3 regions of the Comamonas aquatilis genome follow, and region 3 is predicted to be linked to each of the others. Evidence: predicted binding sites of a transcription regulator. Region 3 holds the regulator's gene; each other region holds the start of a gene.
What was found. Region 3 encodes FNR, which switches genes on or off when oxygen is low (the NO sensors DNR and NnrR bind a similar motif). Its sites were predicted from a motif close to TTGATNNNNATCAA; they were not measured.

Region 1 (8,073 bases), on a different contig from region 3:
CAGTGCAGTGCGATGGCACATTGCTGGGCGCACTGAATTTGGTGTTCACTAAAAATGCCCTGGACACCGAAGCCATCGCTCAGGCCTACTTGCCCAAACTTCAAGCCTTGGCCAAAGACATTGGCGAGACCAGCATTTCCTGGATTGACCGATGAGCCAGCCCCTGCGTATTTCAGAGCGCATGCCCTCACTGACGGCAGTGCGCTATTTTTCTGTGGCAGCCCGACTGCTGAGTTTTACGGGTGCGGCACAAGAGCTGCATGTCACGCAAGCGGCCGTCAGCCGCATGGTGCAAACGCTGGAGCAGGATCTGGGCGTTGCCTTGTTTCAGCGCAGCGGCAAATTCATTCGACTGACCCCTGCAGGCCTTGCCTACTACCAAGAGGTCAGCGAGGCTTTGGCCAAAATTATGCAAGCCAGCCAAACTGCACGTCGCTCTGTCCAGGAAGAAACGCTCTCGCTGATTGTCAACACCGGTTTTGCCATTCGCTGGCTGGTGCCCCGGCTGCCAGATTTCCAACGCCTGTACCCCCACATTCACGTGGATATTCTGGCTAGCGAAGCGGATGCCCTGGAAAGTCAGCGCCCAGTGCACTTAAGCATTCGCCTCGGCAGCCAGAGCGCGGCAGGCCACAGCGTCACGCGCCTGAACGTAGGAGATGACTTTGGCGTGGTGTGTTCACCGGCACTGCTGAGCTACAAAAAAGTCTCTACCCCTGAGGACCTGATAGGACAGCCGCTACTGGCCCACACCAACCCCACCCGCGACTTCTGGGCAGAGTTTTTTGCCGACTTTGGCCTGGGCTCACCCGACTTGGGGCAGGCCCCGCGCTTTCATCAACTGCTGATGATTGCGGAGGCGGCGATCTCAGGCCTTGGTTTTGCGCTGGTGCCTCTGTTTTTATTTCAGGAAGAACTGAAATCTGGCCGCTTGGTGCCGGTGTTTAGCCAAACCCACCGACCACGACAAGGCTACTGTTTGGTGCAATCCAAAGAGTCCGAAAAAGACCACAAGGTCAACTGCTTCAAGCAATGGCTGCTGAAGACGGCAGAAACCAATATGCCCTCCGCCTGAAGCATCAGCACCCAATGACGCGGGAGACAAGACTCGTCAATGCAGGTCATGCCTGACGAAGAGCACCCCTGACGTGGCGCTCTTGCATATCCTCGCGGTACTTTATGCCGCTGGTTGGCCGACTAAGCACGACACTAGAGAGCGTACATCGCTCAGTGTCTCTAGCTGATCGAGTAACGCTAGACCTTGCTGGGCTTGCTCCGCTGTCACTCGCCCCGAGAACGTCATATTGCGATCATATTTTTCACGCACGTGCGCAGGCGTGATAGGGTTGTCACCCCAGCCCAGCGGGGTGTCTCTGAAGGCAGAAAAGCGCTCGCCATTGCGCAAGTGCACCGTCAGCAGTCCCGCATGGGGCTTCGCCATCTCATCAGAGGGCAGCAGTTGCACCTTGGCCGACAAAGCAATCACATCGGCATCGCGGATAAAGCCTTCGGTGTAGTGCTCAATGCGCACTTCGCGGTGCAGCAATGCATTGGCCACGCCATACGGAATGCTGAACAACGAACGGGGCTGCGCATCATCCTGGGCCATAGTCTGGTTCAAAAAGTGCTTGATGCGGTTGGGTGGTACCTCCAGCGTCACCGAGGTGATATCAGCTACCTCGTAGGATTGGTTGCGGGCAATTTCCAGCGCGCTTTCAATCGGGTTGTGCACGCCGTAGCAAGATGGATGAATCTTGTGCATGCCCTTGGCATAAAACACCTTCCCCAGATCGATCAGCGCGTTGTCGGGCTGCGGGTTGTGGCAATACAAGTTGAAATAGCCTTGCAGAGCATTGAGCGGATCTTTCACACCCTTGAATCCCTTCATGGCCAACTCCACCGCCAGCACAGCGTTGTATCCAGCCAGGGCACCTGGCAGCTTGAAGGTATCCACCCCATCCCACAAGGACTGGAAAGAGCCAGCCATCATGTGCAGCAAAATGCCATAGGCATTCACCAATTGCTCATGATTGGCTCCCATCAAACGGCCCACTGTTGCTGCCGCGCCCATGGCGTTCGCCGTGCCGCACACTTCAAAGCACTTGTCAAAATTAAACTGGTCAGAGACAGCGATCCGCGCGCCAATATCGCCACCCAGCACCACGGCTGCGATCAACTCTTTGCCACTGCTACCCACAAACTCAGCGGTGGAAAATGCCGTGGGGTCCGTGGTGCTGCACACATGACCCACCATTTTGTGGGCATTGGCACCTTCAGGCTCCGGACCGGCCACTTCAAAGTCAAAAGAGCGCCCCATCAAGCAGTTCATCATGACCGCATGCTGAAGTGGCACCTTATCGCCATGCGCCAAAATGCTGGCCTGCGCCGCACCACCCCAGGTGCGAATCAACTCTAACATGGCATTGTTTCCGCCTGCTTGCCAGCCACCTACCGTGCAGCTGAGCGTATCAATCAAGCGCAACTTGGCGGCGTTCACCGTGGCTTCGTCGAAAGCCTCGAAAGGAGTGTTGAGAGTGTGATCAACCAGCGTATCAATAAGCATTTTGTAGTCTCTTACAGTCTCTGAAAAACAAACAAGTCTGCGCCGGTCCAGCGGGCAGACTTGCAGATGGATACCGTGTAGCGCGCAATCAGTGGGCCTGCAACGAATCCATCACTTTTTTGGCCGTTGCAATCTCTTGGGCCGTCAGACCTTTGAGCTTTTGCAAAGTGAAGTCCATAGCGCGCTGGCGCAAAGCCTCCACTTTGCTTCGGCCGCTGGCGGTCAACGTGTACTCGCCTGAAGCGTCTGCATGCGTCACATAGCCATTGGCCAGCATCTCGTTCAGCGCATCTTCGGTGGAGGTTTGTCCCAAATAGGTGGCACGTTCCAACCCATCGAGAGTGCTAATGCCATCACCCAAAGCATTCAACATGCGGCTGGTGGCCAGCGTCATACCCAAAGCTTCACGATGCTCCTCAAACTGGCCAGAGAGCTTTTGCGCCGTGGATTTGAGCAGCGACAGCAACGGCATCTCAGACGAGTCTTGCTTGGGCACAGGCGTTTGCTCTGCGGCAGGTGCCAGGAGCGAGGGATGACTTTGCGCCACGGCATACTGCCCTTGCGTGAACAGCAGAGGACGACCATCAAAGCGGGAAAATCGCAACACGCGGCCAATCAAAATATGATGATCACCCCCATCGGCCACATGCTCCAGCGCGCATTCAAAATGCCCAATAGCCGGAGAAATCAAGGGACAGCCATGTACACCGCTTGCCCAGCGCACTTGCTCAAACTTGTCTGCGCGTCCCGCACCAAAGATGCGGGACACTTCGGTCTGCTCTTCTTCCAAAATGTTCACCGCATATTTTTGCGCACCCAAAAAGGCCGCCGCACTACTGGACTCTTTGCGAATGGACCACAGCACCAGCGCAGGATCGAGCGATACCGCAGCAAAAGAGTTGACAGCCATGCCCACCGGCTGACCCTCAAATTCTGTAGTGATGATCGCAATACCCGTGGCAAATTGACCCAGGCAACGGCGAAATGCCCGCGCATCGTCTTGAGGTTGACCCTCTTCCACGGGCTGTACAGCAGGTGCAGTATTGAGTAAAGGTGCGGTGTTCATGGCGTGATCTGGATCTGCAACGCCCGGCCCATCAAGGCAGGCCGAGGTGCTTGTTCAAGGAAATCTTCAGCCCCACCCAGTCCAGCATTGGCTTTGAAAGAGCCAGCGCTGCAGGGGGCTTGAAGTCAAAGAATGGGAAAGCTTTGAGTGCCTTGTCTGAAATTACTTGTAGTAGGCCAGCGTTCCCATGTCGCTGAAGGGTGCTGGCTCCATGCCAAACATGGTCTTGATATACAGACTTGCCGCCATTTCACGACCCGCCGACCCGTGGTTGCGGGCTGCCATCAAATCACGATAAACCTGCTGCAAATCGTTGTTTTGTGCCGAGGCCGCTGCACCGGCAATCGGCCAGATTTCATGAATTGCATCAAAACAAGTGGCATTGGCATCCGCCGATTCAAAGCGCACACGCATGCGCTCCAGCGGCGTACCTTCTTTGCCCTTGCAAGCCAGATCAAACAGCGCACTCCAGTTGCTCAGGTGACGGTTGCGCACACCGTTGACCTTGGTCAGCGTGTCTGCCAACTTCAGGTGCAAAAACGGATTATTGGCAATGGGTGCGCCCGTGCCTTGACGTGTCAAGCGCACCTTGGCTTGTTCCATAAAGTACTGCAGACCGTAGCTGGCCGTGCCAATTACAGTATTGGTAGCTGTGGAGTTGAAGATGCCCATGAACGACAGCCAGTAAAGCGGACGGTTGTTGAGCAACCAGCCAGCGTTGTTGTCTTCGTAGGTATCGCGCAAATGGTGCACGCGGTACTCGGGCACAAACACCTCGCGCAGTGTGAGCGACTTGCTGCCCGTGCCCTTCAAGCCTTCCACATTCCAGCTGCTGTGGTCGACTTCCAAGTCGGTCACGGGAACCACAAAGTTCTTGTCGCCACCGCCCAGAATCACCCATTGAGCGTGGTCCACGCCGCTGGAGAATGTCCAGGTGCCGTTGAGCTCATAACCCCCCTCCACTGCTCGGAGTTTGCCGATAGGCGCATAAGAGCTAGAGGCACGGGTGTCGGGGTTGTCGCCCCAGAACTCTTCTTGCATACGCTCGTTCATCAAAGCAATTTCAAAAGAGTGGCAATTCAGTTGCCCGGCAATCCATGCGGCGGCGCTATCTGCTTCGGCAATTTTCATAACGCCTTCAAAAAACGATGCGGGATCGGCTTCCAAGCCGCCGTACTGCAATGGCGTGAAGGTGCGGAACACGCCCGCTTGCACCATCAAGTCACCTGTGCGCTGGCTCACCTTGCCATCGCGCTCGGATTCATGGCGCAAAGACTTGATCTCCGGTGTGACGGCTTCTACAGCCTTCACAAATTCGCCGCCTGCCTTATAGGCACGAGCGCGGTAATCGCTCCAATCTTGCGTAGCAGCCATGGCGCGCAGCTGTGCAGGGCTGTTGCATTGCTTGGATTCAATTTCGACGGTCACGGACATGGTTTCTTCCTTGTTGATGAGTGCTTAGGAAGAAATGTAGAAGCGATGACTACAAAACCAAAACGACCTTTTTCAGGGCTTCCATGACGTCAGATCATGCAAGTCCCCAACTGCCCAAACCACGCCATCCAGCATTACCGGACACTTGGCAGATTGCAAGACTGCCTCAAACATGACTGGCGTGGACTTCAATGACGCTTTGCTACTCGCGATTACTCATCCATGGCTGAATATCCTTGCCAATACGCTGAGCCAGGCGCTTTAAACGAGGAAAGTAACGATTTTCTATGTCTGCCACGCTGACAGAGGCTTTGGGAAACACCAGGTTAACCCCTCCGAGCAACTGGCGCCCGCAAGTCACCGGGACGGCAATGGCCGCAAACGCGTCTTCTCTATCCCAGTCACCATCGTTGATGGCATAGCCCCGAGAACGTGTTTCCGCAATCAATTGCTCTACCGTACCCGTATCACGTGCCATCACCCCCACGTCATCAGCTCGTTGTGCAAGCAGTGTGAGCAGTCCTTCTCGCTCAGCGGTAGAGCAGGCTGACAAATAAGCACGCCCCATTGCCGTAAAAAACAATGGCAGTTTTTCGCCTATTTTCCCCCGGTGCTGGGACAGAAGACTGAAGCGATGCGTACTCTCACGCACCACCATGAAACCGCCTTCCAGAGTCCCCAAATCACAAGGCCAAAGCAAATCCGGTATGGCTGCACGCATGAGTGGTAATGCAATTTTCTCCACCCAGTCGTCATCCACAAAACCTTCACTCAGGCCACGCACCGCAAAAGTCAAATAGTACTGGCCCTCTTTCTCTCCTTTGCGAACATAGCCATCTGTGCGCAATGTCTCCAGAAGACGTTTCACCGTTGTTCTGTGAATATTGCAACTTTGAGCCAATGACGTCGTCGTGGCCATGCCTCCAGGAGCGCGATTGAGTGCCTGCAATAACGCAAGGCCACGAGAAAGACTGCGGACATCTTTGTAGTCGTTGTTGATCGTCCCGAGATTGGAAGATTGCATATTGATGAAATGTTTTTGTGGGGAATCTCGGCCATATCCGTACCTAAGCCATCACGTAGCAAAGCGCGCATCTAAGAGATCAGAGGTATGTACGCTCTCTACTGAGCTAACGCTTCGAGGGTATTCACCAAGCTTTATGTGCACCACGTGCACGCAGTTCTGAATTTTGGCACGGGTGTTGAGAATGATCAAAACAGCGGGAAATTCGCGCTGAAGCGACATTGGAGACACAGGAATGAATGCCAAAGATCAACGACCAGTTGAAATCAATGAGTGTGATGTTTTGATTGTTGGAGCGGGGCCAGTGGGACTGACCTTGGCCAACACCTTGGGACTCGCTGGTGTCAGCGTACTCGTGCTGGAAAAACTCGACAGCATCATCGACTATCCCCGCGCTATTGGCATTGACGACGAATCTCTGCGCACTCTTCAGGCCGCAGGTTTGGCCGAAAAAGTTCAGGCCCACATCACGCCTGATCACTGGATGCGTTTTTACACCGCATCAGGCCAGTGCTTTGCCTCTATCGAGCCACGTACTGACGAATTTGGCTGGTCACGCCGCAATGCCTTTATTCAGCCCCAGGTCGATGCCATCCTCTACCAAGGGCTTCAGCGCTTTCCTCAAGTACAAGTGCTGCTGGGCCAGGAGTTGCAGCAGTTCTCGCAAAACGACTCCGGCGTGAGTGCAGAGATCAAAGACTCCAGCGGTCAGCAGCGCATATTGCGGGCCAAATACATGGTGGCCTGTGATGGCGGCAACAGTTTGATCCGCAGAACGCTGAATGTCGGATTTGAAGGTCGCACTAAGCCCAACCAATGGATTGTGGTTGATGTGCGCAATGACCCATTGGGTACACCGCATGTCGGTATGCACTGCGACCCTGAACGCCCTTATGTGTCCGCAGCCCTTCCCCATGGCATTCGCCGCTTTGAATTCATGGTGATGCCCGGCGAGACGGAGGAAGAACTTTCCAAACCCGAAAACCTGGCCCAACTCATGCGCAAAGTGGTGGCAGACCCTGATAAGGTGGACTACATCCGAAAGCGCGTATACACCCACAACGCACGTTTAGCCAACCAGTTTCGCGTGAATCGTGTTTTGCTCGCCGGTGATGCCGCGCACATCATGCCCGTCTGGCAAGGTCAGGGCTACAACAGCGGCATGCGTGACGCCAGCAATCTGGCTTGGAAAATGGCAATGGTCGTCAAAGGCCAAGCAGGTCCCTCCTTGCTCGACAGCTACGAGCAAGAGCGTCGCAGCCACGCACGCAGCATGATTCACCTGTCTGAAGTTGCGGGTGACATCTTTGCCCCAGAAAGCCACACGGCGGCAAAGGTGCGCGACACTTTGATGCTCGCACTGAATGCGGTGCCCCCCGTGAAGCAATACTTTGCAGAAATGCGCTTCAAACCCATGCCGCGCTATGAGCAAGGTGTGGTGCTTCACCAGACTGCTACGCAGAATCAAGGTCACAAAACGCCTCTGGCCGGCCTGCTGAATCGCTCTGGCGATACGCCATTCAGCCGTCTGCTTGGTCTGATGGCTGAAAAAAAGGAATCTCTGTTTGGCCGCTTGGTTCATGGCTTGGAGGCCCCACAACCCAGTCCTATCGGGCGAATGTTTATTCAGCCCAAAGTCTCGACACCTGACGGCGAAACGGTACGTCTGGATGACCTGATTGGCCTGAACTTTGCCATCATTGCCTGGGGCACTGATCCAAGCTATGGTATGGATGAAGCGACCCTTTCCTTCTGGAAAAGCCTTGGTGCACGCTTTATCCGTGTCATGCCAGTTGGGCAAATGCAGCACTCTTCACCCACTCGTGAAGGTGTTTTGACCATTGGCGACGCACAAGGCCGTATCAAAGACTGGTTTGGCGCACAAAACAAATCCATCGTTTTCGTGCGTCCAGATCGTTTTGTCGCTGCGCTTGCATCACCTCAAGAAGTTTCCAGCGTTACGCGACAACTCGCAGGTGCGCTGCA
Region 2 (8,073 bases), on a different contig from region 3:
TCGCGTAACCGCAAAAGCCGGCGCCCAGGATGATGGCCGTCACCAGATACAGCCACGAGCTCATGCCGTAGATGAAGGGCAGCAGGCAGGCGGCAAACAGCACAAAGGTGTAGAGCAGAATCTGCAGCCGCGTGTACTTGCTGCCGTGGGTGACGGGCAGCATGGGCAGGCCGGACTGGCGATAGTCTTCCACGCGGTACAGAGCCAGAGCCCAGAAATGGGGCGGCGTCCAGAGGAAGATGATCAGAAACAGAATCAGGGCTTCGGGGCCCACATTGCCCGTCATGGCGGCCCAGCCCAGCACGGGAGGCATGGCGCCGGATGCGCCGCCAATCACGATGTTTTGCGGCGTGGCAGGCTTGAGCACCACGGTGTAGATCACGGCATAGCCCACAAAGGTGGCCAGCGTCAGCCACATGGTCAGCGCATTGGTGAAGATCCAGAGAATCGTTGCACCCACCATGCAGAGAATGGCCGAAAAGGCCAGGGCCTGCTGGCTGGAGAGCTCGCCGCGCGCGGTAGGGCGCCAGGAGGTGCGCTTCATCTTGGCATCGATATGGCGCTCCACCAGGCAGTTGAAGGCCGCAGCCGCAGCGGCCACCAGCCAGATGCCTATACAGGCCACGCCCATGTAAAGCCACTGGGAGGCCGAGGGCCAGCCGGGTACGGCCAGCACCATGCCAATCAGCGCGCAGAAAACGATCAGTTGCACCACGCGTGGCTTGGTCAGCGCGTAAAACTGGCTCACGCGTGAGGAACTGCTCTCTGTCAGGGAAATATCACTAGCACTCATGCAAACACTCTCAATTTGTGTGCGCCGCCTTCAACGGGCTGCACCAGTCGTGGGGCTTGGCGCTTGGGACGCATATTGCGTCGCACGGGTCACCGTCAGGCACCAGACCACAATCGTTACCAGAGCTGCAGCACCACCGGTGTGCAGCACGGCGGCAACCAAAGGCCAGTCCAACACCACGTTGGACAAGCCGGTTGCCACCTGCAAAATCAGAAAACCGCCGAGCAGACGCCGCTGCAGCGCCAGCGCCGGCACCAGGCGTAGACGCCACCACAGTGCCGCCAGCACGCCCACCACCACATAGGCCGCCAGGCGGTGCAGGTAGTGGATGGCGGTCAGCGCTTCGAATGCGATGCTGCTGCCATCGGCCAGAAAGCCCAGGGGACGCCAGATCTGCAGCGCCTGTTCAAAATTCATGGCCGGCCACCAGCTGCCCTGGCAGGTGGGAAAGCTGGTACAGGCCAGCACAGCATAATTGGTACTGACCCAGCCGCCCAGTGCCACCTGCATCACCACAATGGCCAGCGCTGACCACAGGCCAAGGCGCAAACCTCTGGAGATCAGCGCCGGCGCCTGCTGGCGTGCCGCCAGACTCATGGCTGCAGCCGGAATGCACAGCAAAGCCAGCAAGCCCGTGCCGCCCAGCAAATGCAGGGTGACGATGGCCGGGAACAGCTTCATGGTTACAGTCAGCGCGCCAAAAGCGCCTTGTATGCAGACCCAGACCAGGGCCGCCGTCGGCCACCAGGGACTCAGGGCGCCTGTGCTGGCTTGCCTGCCCAGTTGGCGTGCACGCCGCCATGCCATGACGGTCATGGCGATGATGAGCACGCCCACGGTGGTGGCCAGATAGCGGTGAATCATCTCCACCCAGGCCTTGCCATGCGTGACCGGGCCCGTAGGCATGGCGGCCTGCGCCTGTGCAATCTGCGCGCTGGCTGCAATCGGGCTGGATGTGCCGTAGCAGCCCGGCCAGTCGGGGCAGCCTAGGCCGGAATCGGTCAGGCGCGTGAAGGCACCGAACAGCACCAGGTCAAAGGTCAGAAACAGGGTCAGAGTGCACAGCGCCTGCAGGCGCTTGCCTGAGCCGGTGCCGCGATTGCGCCACCATACCCAGGCCAGCGGCCCCAGCGCCAGACCCAGGCCCAGAGCCATCAGCTCCAGCATCGGTGCCAGATCGTAGAGGGCGCTATGGGTCATTGCACTGCCTCAGCCAGGGTGTGCGAGCCGGTCTGCGCAATGCAAGCTGTCCATTGCTTGGGCATGGGCAAGAGAGGCTGTGATTTTTCGCAAAAGCGACAGGGCATGGCGTGGAACATGGGCCGCAGCAAAGGCTGCTGGCTTTTTTATCTGAACGGGACGGGCAAAAAACGGCGGCTTGGCGCCGGGGCTGTCAGGCATGGGCAGTTGCCAGGACAGGCATGGGCCAAGCCGCAAGCTTGGTGTTTGATCTTGAACAATTCTACCTGTGTGATTTATGGCAAAGGTCTACATGCTTCAGTGCCCCTAATAACGCAACGGCAGGCAGCGCCCGGCTTGCCCTGAATGCCAGGGAAACTTCCGGTCTGTTGAGAGGCGGCACAAGGCTTGTCAGCCCGGTTTCTTACCAGACCGCTAGCGGGCTTGCGGTACGATGACTGCTTGGCTCACGGCCGCGGCCGTGATTGGCTGCCACCGGCAGCAGTGCCAGACCATGCGGGCGTCGTTCAATGGCAGGACCTGAGTTTCCCATACTCAAGATGAGGGTTCGATTCCCTTCGCCCGCTCCAGCTTTTCAAGGACAAATCAAGCTTTTGCATCCTTGGATGCATCGAGCCGGAGCCGGCCTCAGGCTCCCTTTGGGGTTCAGTCAAATACAAGGCTTCATCGCCTCTTTGCTGCAGCTACGGAACTTCAAGTGCCTGCCATCCAACTCACTGGACTCGCTGCCGGTTTATGCAGAGGATGAGAAAAACCTGCGGTCTGATATCTGATTCAGGTATCCAAATGCAATGAAATCGATAGCTGTTGGCGCTTGATGCATAAGCGCTAGCAGCTAATTTCATCGTGAAAGTGGGGCGTAGGCAGCAAGCGCCTTTCAGCGCAGCTGAATCTGCGAGTGAATCAGCAAAGCATCGGCCTGGCGCGGCTGTGCATGCGCAGGCAGCTGCGGCACATACATGGCGCGCGGCTGGCGGTAGTGTTCGGGCTGACCCTTGCACTCGCGCTTTTCCTTGTATTCACCGTCTTTTTTCCATTCGCGCTCCACCTTGCAGCGGCCGTCACGAAACTTTTCCTGGTGATCGTGGTGGCGGTCATGCGGCCGCACACCCTTGCATTCGCGCTGCTCCTTGTACTCGCCATCGTTCTTCCACTCACGCTCCACCTTGCAAGGGCCTTCCCAGAACTCCTGCTTGCCTTCGTGACGGTGATGGTAGTCATCGCCAGCCCAGCTAGAGAGCGGGGCGGCAATCAGGATCAAAGGCAGGGCCAGCGCGGCGAACACTTTATGCATTTGGACTTTGAAGAGTTCAAGAGGCCGTAAGCCTAGCCTTGAAACGTCGTCGCCGGCTGTAAAAAAGGTGAGCGCAGTTTACGTAGTGCGCCTTGCGAAAAGCCTGCTTTTGTTGCCAGGACACATTTGATTTTCTATTTTTGATGTTTTTTATTTTGTTCTAAGAGATTTACTAGATTTTGTATTGGTGGAAACCACTGATTTTGTTTCTTTTGGTTTTTAAAGACGTGAATCATGCTTGGACTTATCAAAACATGCACCTTGGCTCTATGGAGAAATTTATATGAATGTTAAAAAAATATGCCTTTTCGGCATTCAATAACGTATTTGAATAGGGGGTGGGGATGAAGAAAATAATATCGAAAAATATACTGATATATGGCGCGTTTGCCGTTACGGCCATAACCGGTTTGGTCGCCTGCAATGGCGATGATGCACCTTCCGATGGTTATGCTCAGCTGGTTTATAAAAATGGGAATATATTGACCGTCAACAAAGACGGGCAGGTGGCTCAGGCCGTTGCGGTGAGAGATCGCATGGTCGTGGCGGCAGGGAGTGACAGAGCGGTGAGTAGATATATCGGCAAGGATACCCAGGTCATAGATCTGGCCGGTAAAACCATGATTCCTGGTATTTATGATGCACACAGTCATTTTTCCATGACTGGCATGAATTTAAAATTTGAAGCAGACTTGAATAGCCCACCCATTGGTGCAATCAAATCAATCGAGGAAATAATCAGTCTTTTAAAAACAAAGCAGTCAGAGCTGGGCACTGATGCTTGGCTGACAGGCTTTGGTTATGACGACACGCTCTTATCTGAAAAGCGCCATCCTACCCGTGAAGATCTGGACAGGGTCTCCACCACTCAGCCGGTTTTTGTGACCCATATTTCCGGCCATATGTCCGTCGCCAATACGGCTGCTTTAAAGCTGGCGGGCATTACTGCTGCCACACCCAATCCAGAAGGCGGTGTCATCGGCAAGGACGGTAAGGGTGAACCCACGGGTTATCTGGCCGAAACCGCAGCCCAATTGGTCAGCAAATTCAAACCGGCGTTTACCGCAGCACAACAGCAGGAAGGCCTGGCCGCTGCGGCGAAAATGTATGCCTCCAAAGGAGTGACGACTGCCAATGATGGAGCCACTGGCCCCGCAGGTGTAGAGGCCCTGGAGAAGGCTGCCCAAAGCGGCCGTCTGCCTGTGCGCGTCGTGGCCTGGCCCATGGGACTGAGTGCGCTGACCGGATCGAAAGCGATTGCGCTCACCAGCGGCAAGGTCAAGGTCGGCGGCATCAAGGACTTTCATGATGGCTCCATTCAGGGCTATACCGGCTATCTAAGTCATCCCTATCACACCCCGCACGACGACGATGCGGACTATGCGGGCTACCCTCGATCGAGTCGTGAAGCCTTGGTCGCACGTGCCATCGATGCGCAAAAAGCCGGTGTCCAGATGTTCATTCACGCCAACGGAGATCAGGCCATTGCCGATGTGCTCTACGCCTACCGCAAGGCCCATGAGGCCCATCCGCGCGCTGATGCACGCAATGTCATCATTCATTCGCAGATGGCGCGCGAAGACCAGCTCGACGAGATGAAAGAGTTGGGTGTGATTCCCTCGTTCTTTGAACTGCACACCTATTACTGGGGCGACCGCCATCGCGACATCTTCCTGGGTCCCGATCGCGGCACGCGCATCAGCCCGGTGAAGTCTGCGCTCAATCGCGGTATTCCCTTCACCCTGCATGCCGACACGCCCGTGGTGCCCATGGATCCCATGCTCATGCTGTGGGCCGCCGTCAATCGCGTCTCCACCAGCGGTGCCGTCATCGGCGCAGATCAGCGTGTGTCCGTCATGGAGGCGTTGCGTGGCATCACCATCAACGCCGCCCACCAGAACTTCGAGGAAAAAGAGCGTGGCTCCATCGAGGTTGGCAAATTCGCCGATCTGGTAGTGCTCTCTGCAGACCCTGTCTCTGTCGATTCCATGAAGATCAAAGATATCGAGGTGCTGGAAACCATTGTTGAAGGCAGAACCGTCTACAAGACGAGGAACTGACGCTGCTGATACAGGCCAGGTGGCCGAGGTCTCCGCATGAATGCTGCTTTATGGCGATTTGTACGGGGACTTCATTTTTGATAGCTGCTTGGGCTTGATGCATAAGCGCAAGCAGCGTATTTCACCACAATGCTCGCAGACCTTTCGCTCCCATATCCGCCCATGTGTCTGCGCTGTGGCCGGCGGTTTGTGCTCTGCTTGCGGCAATGTGCTTGAACGGAGCAACTTGCTGGGCCGTGATTTTGGCGCACCACAGACTCAATTGCGTCACGCAGGTTTGCCCGTGGCGAAGCGAACGTACGCAGAAAGTCGACCTAAGATGGCTTGCCCAGCCGCTTAGGTCTGCCCAATGCCTGAGCAGCACTTTGCGCACTCTCCTCTTTTGGCGCTCCCTGCTTGCGCCCTTTCTCATAGAGCACATAGCCTGCCGTCATACCGCAGCGAATGCGTTCACTCCTTGTTATCCCACCCAAAAGATGCATCCAACGATTCACCAAGCCGTCGCTTTTCTGGCACTGCCTTTGGCCGTCGCAGCGCAGGCGGCCGAGCCGCCGTCCCCGATTCCCGCGGCTGACTTGTATATCAAGACCCTGGTCAACCATGATGAGCAAGCCATTCGTCAGTTGAACGACTATCTGCGTCCCGACCGTTTGCGCTCCGGCCGCAGTGCCGACTATGCCGACCTGGCAGCGCTGCAGGCGGCGGACAAGGCCTTCCCCGGCGAAATAACGGAAATCGCGGTGAAGCTGTTTCCGCAAGCCATGCGAGAGGAGATGAAAGCGCCGCTGGAAAGCCTGATGAGCACTGTGCAGCAAGCCAGGCAGAAGTCCGAGTGCAAGGCCTTGTCGTCCGAGCCACCCACGATGGCCAGCAATGGCGTGTTGACGGCTCAAGTGGCTTTTGAGTGCTCGCTGGTCAAAACCCAGGAAACTTGGGCGGCCGCCATTCAGCGCTTGGTGCGTAGCAACGCCGATGTTGCCAAGAGCCGCAGCGAGCTGCAGGCGCTGCAAGCGGCGTATGCCGCGCCTGTCAGCGTCAGCTATCGCGGGGTGTTTCCGCTGAGCATGGTGCCCAAAGACAAGAACGAGGCCTGGCGCAATGACTTTGCCAGAGAGACATTTGACGAAATGCTGAACCAGTTCTGATCTTGTCGCCGGGACTGCTTGCCGTCGTCCTGGCTTTGCTAGCATGAGCGCAGTCAATCTCACGACTGTCAGTCGCAAGGAAGCAGGATGACCCAACTGAATATCGCCAAGGTGGTCTCGGGCTTTGCCCTGTCTCTGGCCGCCGGCACGGCACAACTGGCGCTGGCGGCAGCTCCCTCGGCCCAGGCCCAGCAGGAAATTGCGCATTTGCAGGCCTATCTGAAGAACTCGGGCTGTGAGTTCCAGCGCAACGGCAGCTGGCATAGCTCGGTGCAGGCGCGCGATCATCTGCAGAAAAAATACGACTACCTGGTGAAAAAAGACTTGCTGCAGTCGGCAGAGGACTTCATTGCCCGCGCCGCCACCGAGAGCAGCATCAGCCACAAAGCCTATGAGGTGCGCTGTGCCGGCAAGGCTGCCGAGCCTGCCAGCAGCTGGCTGCAGGCCGAGCTCAAACGCTATCGCGCCCAGCTGCGGTAAGCCTCAGCTCGGCCAGGCGTTGGACCAGTTTTTCCGGACGTAATCCGGTTAAAGCCCAAGACCAGTCTGCGCTTTCAGCTATCAGATTAAATGAACATCCCTGGCCGCCGCCTCCAGCGCGGCGATATCGCAAGCGCATAGCAGGGGCTGCAGACGCTGGAATGCGGCCTCGGGCCAGTCATAGATTTTCAGCGCCAACAACCGGGCGATCACATCGTCGCTGAAGCGCGATTTGATGTGCTGGGCCGGGTTGCCGCCCACCACGCTATAGGGCGCCACGTCGCGGGTGACAACGGCGCCAGCCGCGATCACCGCACCTTCGCCAATCGTGATGCCGGGCATGAGCATGGCCCGCATGCCGATCCAGGCACCGTCGCCGATGCGGGTAGGGCCTTTGGCCTGGTAGGAGGCCAGGATGTTGTCGGCAAAAGGGTAGAGGCTGAACCAGTCGGCTCTATGGGTGTTGTTGCCGCCCATCAAAATCACGGCCTCTGCGCCTATGCAGACATAGTCGCCGATATGGAGCGGGTCCACCTCCCACTGTGATTGCCAGTGCTGCCGGCTGTAGTCGTCGCCGTAGAGGTAGCGAACCACGGACTGCTCAAACGAGCCGCTCCAGGCATCGCTGTAATAGCTGTGCCGGCCTTTGAGGTGGATGTTGGGGTTGCGCACGGTCTCGTGCAGCATCTCGATCCGGGACCAGTGTTTCTCAGTCATATGCATCGCTTGATGGTGGCCCACGCCTTAAAACTGCCCCGCCGGGGCGGGCGAGGCTGATGAAGGCGGGCGCGGGGGTGTTAAGCCCCCAGGTCATGCGCGCCGATTCTAGGCTTTGCGCACTTTGACGGGCAGACCTTGCCGCACCACCGCCCCCGACACCCAGTCAATCCAGACATTGTCCTTTTCCGGCCGGGTCGGGTCGGCAAAGCCCAGTGCATTGAGGTTGACGCCATTGCCATGCTGCGGGTTGGCTGCGGTGGGTTTGCCGTCAACCTGGTGGGCTACGGTGCCCAGCTGCTTATGCCCATAGCCATGCTCAATAGCGATAGCACCCGGCGCAATACCGGCGCGCACTAGCGCTACGGCTTGCAGTTTGCCGCC
Region 3 (8,073 bases):
AGGTCGATGACAGCGCCGTGGCCCAGCGCATGAATGCTCTGCGCAAGGTGGGTGTGCCCTATACCGACGAGGAAGTCGCCGGTGCGCAAGCCCAGGTCAAGGACAAGACCGAGATGGAGGCCGTGATCTCCTATCTGCAGGTCCTGGGCCGTGCCGTCAAGTAACAGAGAAGGGACTGGATATGGATATCACCACCATGCGCATCGTGGCCACGCTGGCATCGCTGGCGTGCTTCATCGGCATCTGGTGCTGGGCTTATGCCCGCCGCAACCAGGCCCGTTTTGACGAGGCAGCTCAGCTTCCGTTTCTGGAAGACTGAGGCCGCACACCACAACGAGAACAACCCATGAGCGACTTTATAAACAACTTCTGGTCGGTGTATGTGGCCGCGATTACGCTGCTGGGCATCATTGGCTGCTTGCTGCTGCTGTTGGTAGTGGCGCGCAAGAAAGTGGTCTCCTCGGCCGACAACACCACGGGCCACGTCTGGGACGGCGACCTGCGCGAACTCAACAATCCCATGCCCAAATGGTGGATGGGACTGTTTCTGATCACCATCATCTTCAGTCTCGGCTATCTGGCTGCATACCCCGGTCTGGGTGCTTTTACCGGCAAGCTGGACTGGACCCAGACCGGCGCCTACGACAAGGAAGTGGCCAAGGCCCGGGCCGATCTGGAACCCATGTATGCCAAGTTCGTCAGCATGCCCACGGAAGAAATGGCCAAGGACTCCCAGGCCATGGCCATTGGCGAGCGTTTGTTCATGAACAACTGCGCCCAGTGCCACGCTTCGGATGCTCATGGCAGCAAGAGCTTCCCCAATCTGGCCGACGGTGACTGGCTTTATGGCGGCACACCGGAGAAGATCAGGGAAACCATCACCAACGGCCGCACCGGCGTCATGCCCCCCATGGCAGCGGCCGTGGGCTCCAGCGAGGATGTGCGCAACCTGGCCAACTATGTGCTCAGCCTCTCCGGCAGCCCGCATGACACGGTTCGCGCCTCGCAAGGCAAGTCCAAGTTTGTGGCCTGCGCCGCCTGCCACGGTGTGGACGGCAAGGGCAACCAGGCTTTGGGTGCCCCCAATCTGACTGACGACATCTGGCTGCACGGCTGGGGTGAAGCGGCCATCGTCAACATCGTCAACAACGGCAAGCACAACGAGATGCCGACCCAGAAGGACAAGTTGACCGAGGCACAGATTGCCGTGCTGGCTTCCTATGTCTGGGGCCTGTCCAACAAGGGCAGCCCGGCTCAGAAGTAAGCACGCTGGAAAGGGCGGCGCTCGCGCGTCGCCTTTTTTTCGCGTTTGAATTTTCAGTCATTACAAAAAATTAAGGAGCTGCCATGCAGCCCGATAACGGCAAGCCCCGCAAGATCATCCCGATCACGCCTGTAGAGCCCGAGGACGGGGACAAGATGGTGGCGATGTTCGCCTCCGAGCAAAAGGTGTACTCGCGCTCCATCAGCGGGTTTTTCTCCCGCTGGCGCTGGGCCATGGTGTTCCTGACCCAGCTGTTCTTCTACGGCATGCCCTGGTTGCAGTGGGGCCAGCGCCAGATGGTGCTGTTCGATCTGGAGGCGCGCCGTTTTTATCTCTTCGGACTGGTGCTGTATCCACAGGACTTCATCTATCTGACGGGCTTGCTCATCATCAGTGCGTTGGCGCTGTTTCTCTTCACGGCGGTGGCCGGGCGTCTGTGGTGCGGCTTTTCCTGTCCGCAAACGGTATATACCGAAATCTTCATGTGGATAGAGCGCAAGGTCGAAGGCGACCGCAGCGCCCGCATGCGCATAGACAAGAGCGGCTGGACTTTCGAGAAAATCTGGAAGAAGTCACTCAAGCAGTTTCTGTGGATTGCCGTTTCCCTGTGGACCGGCTTCACCTTTGTGGGCTTTTTCGTGCCCATCCGTGAGCTGGGTTCGCAGCTGCTTGAACTGCAAGGCAACTGGCAGATCTTCTGGGTTCTGTTCTACGGTTTTGCTACCTATGGCAATGCGGGCTATATGCGCGAGCAGGTCTGCAAATACATGTGCCCTTATGCGCGCTTTCAGAGCGCCATGTTCGACAAGGACACCATGATCGTCAGCTACGACGGCCAGCGCGGCGAGCCGCGCGCCCCCCGTACCAAGCAGGTGGATGCCAAGGCCCAGGGTCTGGGCGACTGCATTGACTGCAAGCTGTGCGTACAGGTCTGCCCCGTGGGTATCGATATCCGCAACGGTCTGCAATACGAGTGCATTGGCTGCGGGCTGTGCATCGATGCCTGCAACTCCGTGATGGACAAGATGGGCTATGCGCGCGGCCTGATACGCATGAGCACGCAAAATGCCATCGCCAGGGCCTGGAAGCAGGCGCAGATCATCCGCAGAGTATTTCGGCCGCGGGTGCTGATTTACACGGTGGTGCTGCTGGGCTTGAGCGCGGCCATGATTGCCAGTCTGATCCTGCGCGAGCCGCTCAAGCTCAATGTGATTCGTGACCGCGCCTCGCTGTCGCGCATTGTGGCCGGCGGCAAGCTGGAGAATGTCTACCGCCTGCAGATCATGAATGCCACCGAGCAGGAGCAGCGCTATCGCATCACTGCCACGGGACTGGATGGCCTGGAGGTGGTGCTTGAAGATGAGGTGGTGGTCGGGCCGGCGGAGACGCGCGGCGTGCCCGTGGGTCTGCAGATTCCCTATGGATCGGCAGCACCGGGCTCGCATACCGTGTACTTCAATGTGGATGCCGTGACTGCCGGGGCAGGGCGCACGTCTGAAAAAGCCGTGTTTCTGGTGCCGCGTTAACAATGTGAATGCCGCAGCCGCCTCGCAGGCGCTTGTGGCAGATTGATCAAAGAGGTTTTGTCATGTCTTCTAGCCCTGTTTCTGCCCCTGCCGGGCGCGCTGTCAAGCCGGTTCATGCCGAAGACGGCAAGCCCTGGTGGAAGTTTCCTCATGTCTGGCTGGTTGTCGCCGGCCCGGCCATTGTGGTGGTGGCCGGTTTTGTGACCGCCTATATCGCCATCAGTGCGCCCGATCCCGTCATTGACCCGGACTACTATCAGCACGGTATCGAGATCAACAAGCGTCTGGAAGAGTCTCAAAAAAGTCTGGCGCCTGCCGTGACAGGTCGCAATCACGCCGCTACCCCGGCCAAGGACCACCCCACGGACCGCTAAACGCTTGTTTTTCGGTAAATTCAAAGCATTTTGGCCTCTAGTCCATATGCACAAAGTGCTGATAGCTATTAAATAAATAGTAATTCTCCCGAGGCTTGCCCGCTGTTTGCGGCAATCCAAGGGTTTGCGGGGGCGCATTCCATGGCTGCTTGTGCAAAATGTTTTGCACCGATGACACAGCCCAAGGAGACGCAGCATGCTCGCTCAACGCTGGAAGTGGATTGCCTGGCCGGCCTTTCTGGCGGCGGCAATCATGGAGATGGTGGTTTTTGCTTTTGTCGATCCCGGCGATATTGCCCCTGTGGGCTGGTCGCGCAACGCTGTCTACACGCTGGCGTTCTTTGTGTTCTGGGGCGTGACCCTTTTTTCAAGCTACATCACCTGTTTGCTTTCGCGCTCCGCGCAGGAGCTCAATCACGGCATTGTTTCCGCGCCGCTGGTGGAGTAAGTCGCTTTCATGAAAAAAGCCCGCGTCCATGGAAGCGGGCTTTTTATTGTGAAGCGGGGTGAGCCTTAGTCGTGGCACTGCTGACTGTTGACGATGCGTTTGAGCGCCTCCGTATCCAGAATGCGCAGATGGCGTTGCTTGACTTCCACAATGCCTTCTTCGGCAAACTTGGAGAAAGTGCGGCTCACGGTTTCCAGCTTCAGGCCCAGATAGCTGCCGATTTCCTCACGGGTCATACGCAGCACCAGCTCCGACTTGGAAAAGCCGCGGGCAGACAGGCGCTGCACCAGATTGAGCACAAAGGCGGCCAGCCGCTCTTCGGCGCGCATGCTGCCCAGCAGCAGCATCACGCCGTGTTCGCGCACAATCTCGCGGCTCATGACTTTGTGCACGTGATTTTGCAAGGCGGTGACTTCGCGCGAGAGCTGCTCGAGCTTGTCAAACGGCATCACGCAGACCTCGGCATCTTCCAGTGCCACCGCGTCGCAGGTGTGGTGGTCGTTGACGATACCGTCAAGGCCTATGATCTCGCCCGCCATCTGAAAGCCGGTCACCTGATCGCGGCCGTCCTCGGTGGCGACGCAGGTCTTGAAAAAGCCGGTGCGAATGGCATACAGCGAAGTGAAACCTTCGCCATTGCGAAACAGCAGACCACCGCGTTTGACTTTGCGGCGTGTCGCCACGATCTCATCAATACGCTCCATCTGTTCATCGTCCAGGCCCATGGGCATGCACAGTTCGCGCAGATTGCAGTTGGAGCAGCTTGCTTTGATGGTCTGAAGATTCATGGGTAAGCAGGGATGGTGCAAGCCGGTGGGCCTGGACTATCTGTGACCTCTTGGTGAGTGATGAGATGGATCAAATTGTCGCAGCTGTTGCCTTGGCATTTCTTGATATCCATCAAGGCTGATGTGTTTGGCTTGGGGCACATTGCAATCATTCCTTCAATCAATGTGTGCGAGTTCATTGCGGTTGCAGTTGCCAGAAATCCTGCCCATCAGGAAACAAGCTGTCATCCGCCAATGTGAGCGCATCCTGACATTCACGTTATGACCGCTGTTACGCCCGAACTACTGAGTCGATTTGATGTTCCTGGACCACGCTACACATCATTTCCAACAGCCGACCGTTTTGTAGAGGCTTTCGGCACCGAGGATTACATCCTGGCGCTCCAGCAACGCAAGACCCACTGTGCAGCGAGGGCGCTGCCGCTGTCGCTTTATGTGCATGTGCCGTTTTGCGAGTCGCTGTGCTACTACTGTGCCTGCAACAAGATCGTGACCAAGCACCACGAGAAAGCGACCCAGTATCTTGACTATCTTGCGCGTGAAGTGGCCTTGCACACCGAGCACTGCGGCAAGGGACAGGCGGTCAGCCAGCTGCATCTGGGCGGCGGCACGCCCACGTTTTTCTCCGATGCCGAGCTGGCCCGGCTCATGGATTTGATGCGTGAGCATTTCAAGCTCGAAGCGGGTGGGGAGTACTCGATAGAAGTAGATCCGCGCACCGTGACGAATGAGCGCCTGGCCGTACTCAAGGAGCTGGGCTTCAATCGCCTGAGCTTCGGGGTTCAGGATTTCGACCCCGCGGTACAGAAAGCCGTGCACCGTGAACAACCTGCCGAACAGGTTTTTGCCCTGGTGCAAAAGGCGCGTGAACTGGGCTTTGCTTCCATCAATGTGGACCTGATTTACGGTCTGCCCAAGCAAACCCCGCAGTCGTTTGCACGCACGCTGACCCAGGTCAACGAGCTGCGCCCGGATCGCATCGCCCTGTATGCCTATGCCCATCTGCCCGAGCGGTTCAAGCCCCAGCGTCGCATCGAGTCTGCCGATTTGCCCATGGGCCAGGACAAGCTCAATATGCTTTCGGGAGCCATTGATGCCTTTATGGACGGGGGTTATGTCTATGTGGGCATGGATCACTTTGCCCTGCCCGATGATTCCCTGGCGATTGCCAAGCGGCAGGGGCGCCTGCACCGCAATTTCCAGGGCTATAGCACGCAGCCCGATTGCGATCTGATTGCGCTGGGTGTATCGGCCATCGGCAAGGTGGGTGCGAGCTACAGCCAGAACGCCAAAACCCTGGAGGAGTACTACGACGCGTTGGATGCCGGCATGCTACCCGTGGTTCGAGGACTGGCGCTTTCGCGCGATGACATGGCGCGCCGGGCCGTCATCATGTCCATCATGTGCCAGGGGGAGGTGCTGTTCGAGCCCATGGAGCAAGCCTGGCTGCTGAATTTTCGGGAATATTTCGCGTCCGAGTTGCAAGCTTTGAAGGAAATGCAGGCCAACGGGCTGCTGGTGCTCAGCGACGAAGGCTTCAAGGTCACGCCGCTGGGCTGGTTCTTTGTGCGCGGAGTTGCCATGTTGTTTGATCGGTATTTGCAGGCGGACCGAAACCGTGCGCGTTTTTCCAGGATCATCTAGGGCATGTTGATTTCGCTGCTCTGGACTGCTTTGATCATGGGACTCGTGGGTGGGTCCCATTGCCTTGTCATGTGTGCTGCGCCCTGCAGTGCGGTCACTGGCAGCAGGACCGACAGCCGTACTGACGGCAGCCCGTCACAAGTGCTGCACTTTCATGGCAAGCAAAGCCGTCCATGGTTGGCGCTTGTGTCATTTCATCTAGGGCGTATTGCAGGCTACTCGGCTCTGGGCGCCACAGCGGCCGTGGCCATGGAAAGCCTTTCCTGGCTGACCAATCAAAGCACGGCGCTGCAGCCCCTATGGGCTCTGTCCCATGTGGCCGTCATGGCCTGGGGTCTGGCTTTGATGGTGCAGGCCAGGCAGCCGGCATGGCTTGAGAGTGCAGGGCGTTTTGCCTGGCAGTGTGTGCAGCCCTGGGTCAGTGCGCCCGGTGGCCGTCTGGCGGCCGGTTTTTTCTGGGCATTGATGCCTTGCGGCTTGCTGTATTCGGCCGTGCTGGTGGCTGCGCTCAGCGGCGGCGCATGGCAAGGCGGTTTGTCCATGGCTGCGTTTGCCATAGGCAGCGGGCTCTGGCTGCTAGGCGGCCCCTGGCTGTGGCGTCTGAGTCAATCCCGCATCAATGCGGCGCGTGCGCAATGGGGTACCCGCATCGCAGGGCTGATGCTGGTCGCCATATCGGCCTGGGCCCTGTGGATGGATCTAGTCTACAAACCCAGTCTTTGGTGCCGCTGAACACTTGGCTGAAATTGACGCTGTTTTACCAAAAAACTGACAATCCGGGTTTGTCGCGAGCGTATGACGCTTTATTTTCTTCAGAGAGCCTGCTGAAGTGGAGATAATGCAAGCTCTCACATCTGTTGCAAAAAGTGAATCGACTCGCTGTTATTGATATTGGGCAAGTGCGGATAGGCATGTATGTCCATCTTGATTTGGGATGGCTTCATCATCCTTTTCCGGTCAATAACTTCAAAATTATTTCTCAAGCACAGATCCAGACCTTGAAGGAACTGGGCCTGAGCACGATTCAATACGACCCTGATAAAAGCGAAATGGCGTCCGCTTTGACCGGGGATGAGGATCTGGCAGCGGATTGCTTGCCGGATCCCGAGTCATTGTCTTCACTGGCACCCTTGAACCCGCAGCCACTGCATTTGGATGCCGTCGAGCAGTGGCATGCCAAGGTCAAGCACATGGATCTGCAGTTCTTGCAGGCGGCGCGCGGCTATGAGCAGCTTGAGCAGGCTGCGCTGCAGCAGCCGCAACTGGCACGCGCAGCCGGTGAGCAACTGATCGCCAATTGTCTTGCCACCCTGCTGCCAGAGCAGGATGTGGTGCTGCACGTACTCTCTGATTCCTCGGCAAATGCTTCAAGCGCCCATGGTGTGAATGTGACCGTGCTCAGCTTGTTGTTGGGCCGGGCCATGGGTCTCAAGGAGCTTGCACTGCATGAGCTGGGATTGGCGGCCTTGCTGCATGACCTAGGCAAACTGACCTTGCCGACTCAGCCCTTTGTGTGCGGCATGAATATTGGCGTACTGGATACTTCGAAAGCACAACATGCCCACTATGCCAAGCATGTGGGCGAGTCTGTCGCCTTGGCGCAGAGCATGGGGCTGCCTCCTGCTGTGACATCTGCAATTGCCCAGCACCATGAGTGGGCCGACGGATCGGGTTTCCCGCTGCATTTGCTGGGCAGCGACATGGAGCTGGCAGGCCAGATACTGTGCCTGGTCAATGCCTATGACCGCTTGTGCAATCCGCCCGACAATCACGTCTCGCCTACGCCGCATGAGGCGCTGGCTTCCATGTTTACCACCCATCAAAGGAAATTCGTTCCAGCAGTGCTGGCGGCTTTTGTGCGCCTGATGGGCGTCTACCCGCCGGGTTCGCTGGTGGAGATGACGGATGGCAGGCAAGGCTTGGTGACTTCGGTCAACACCGCCTACCCGCTCAAGCCCCGGGTATTGATACATGACATCAAGGAAGCGGCGACACTAACTTTGGCGGATCTGCAAGCAAGTCCCCAACT

Region 1: mhpA (bifunctional 3-(3-hydroxy-phenyl)propionate/3-hydroxycinnamic acid hydroxylase MhpA) is a predicted target of FNR. The motif match lies at 6,266-6,279, and genes of this name have one in related genera.
Region 2: ACNAZA_RS04705 (COX15/CtaA family protein) is a predicted target of FNR. The motif match lies at 2,240-2,253, and genes of this name have one in related genera.

What each region holds. Positions count from the first base shown of each region.
Region 1 is NZ_CBCSIW010000018.1:47,059-55,131, reverse strand. It holds gene ACNAZA_RS17610 (IclR family transcriptional regulator domain-containing protein) at 1-155, shown strand, start outside; gene ACNAZA_RS17605 (LysR substrate-binding domain-containing protein) at 152-1,075, shown strand; gene ACNAZA_RS17600 (MmgE/PrpD family protein) at 1,178-2,563, opposite strand; gene ACNAZA_RS17595 (flavin reductase) at 2,652-3,629, opposite strand; gene ACNAZA_RS17590 (acyl-CoA dehydrogenase family protein) at 3,792-5,063, opposite strand; gene ACNAZA_RS17585 (DNA-binding transcriptional regulator) at 5,266-6,087, opposite strand; gene mhpA (bifunctional 3-(3-hydroxy-phenyl)propionate/3-hydroxycinnamic acid hydroxylase MhpA) at 6,323-8,073, shown strand, end outside.
Region 2 is NZ_CBCSIW010000002.1:381,003-389,075, forward strand. It holds gene cyoE (heme o synthase) at 1-793, opposite strand, end outside; gene ACNAZA_RS04705 (COX15/CtaA family protein) at 824-1,993, opposite strand; tRNA gene ACNAZA_RS04710 (tRNA-Gly) at 2,489-2,562, shown strand; gene ACNAZA_RS04715 (hypothetical protein) at 2,871-3,287, opposite strand; gene ACNAZA_RS04720 (amidohydrolase) at 3,632-5,347, shown strand; gene ACNAZA_RS04725 (hypothetical protein) at 5,824-6,492, shown strand; gene ACNAZA_RS04730 (YfeK family protein) at 6,580-6,972, shown strand; gene ACNAZA_RS04735 (CatB-related O-acetyltransferase) at 7,054-7,689, opposite strand; gene ACNAZA_RS04740 (tetrathionate reductase subunit A) at 7,798-8,073, opposite strand, start outside.
Region 3 is NZ_CBCSIW010000013.1:36,309-44,381, reverse strand. It holds gene ccoO (cytochrome-c oxidase, cbb3-type subunit II) at 1-164, shown strand, start outside; gene ACNAZA_RS15045 (cbb3-type cytochrome oxidase subunit 3) at 182-319, shown strand; gene ccoP (cytochrome-c oxidase, cbb3-type subunit III) at 347-1,264, shown strand; gene ccoG (cytochrome c oxidase accessory protein CcoG) at 1,348-2,790, shown strand; gene ACNAZA_RS15030 (FixH family protein) at 2,853-3,164, shown strand; gene ACNAZA_RS15025 (hypothetical protein) at 3,361-3,612, shown strand; gene fnr (fumarate/nitrate reduction transcriptional regulator Fnr) at 3,678-4,400, opposite strand; gene hemN (oxygen-independent coproporphyrinogen III oxidase) at 4,662-6,044, shown strand; gene ACNAZA_RS15010 (sulfite exporter TauE/SafE family protein) at 6,048-6,776, shown strand; gene ACNAZA_RS15005 (HD-GYP domain-containing protein) at 6,911-8,073, shown strand, end outside.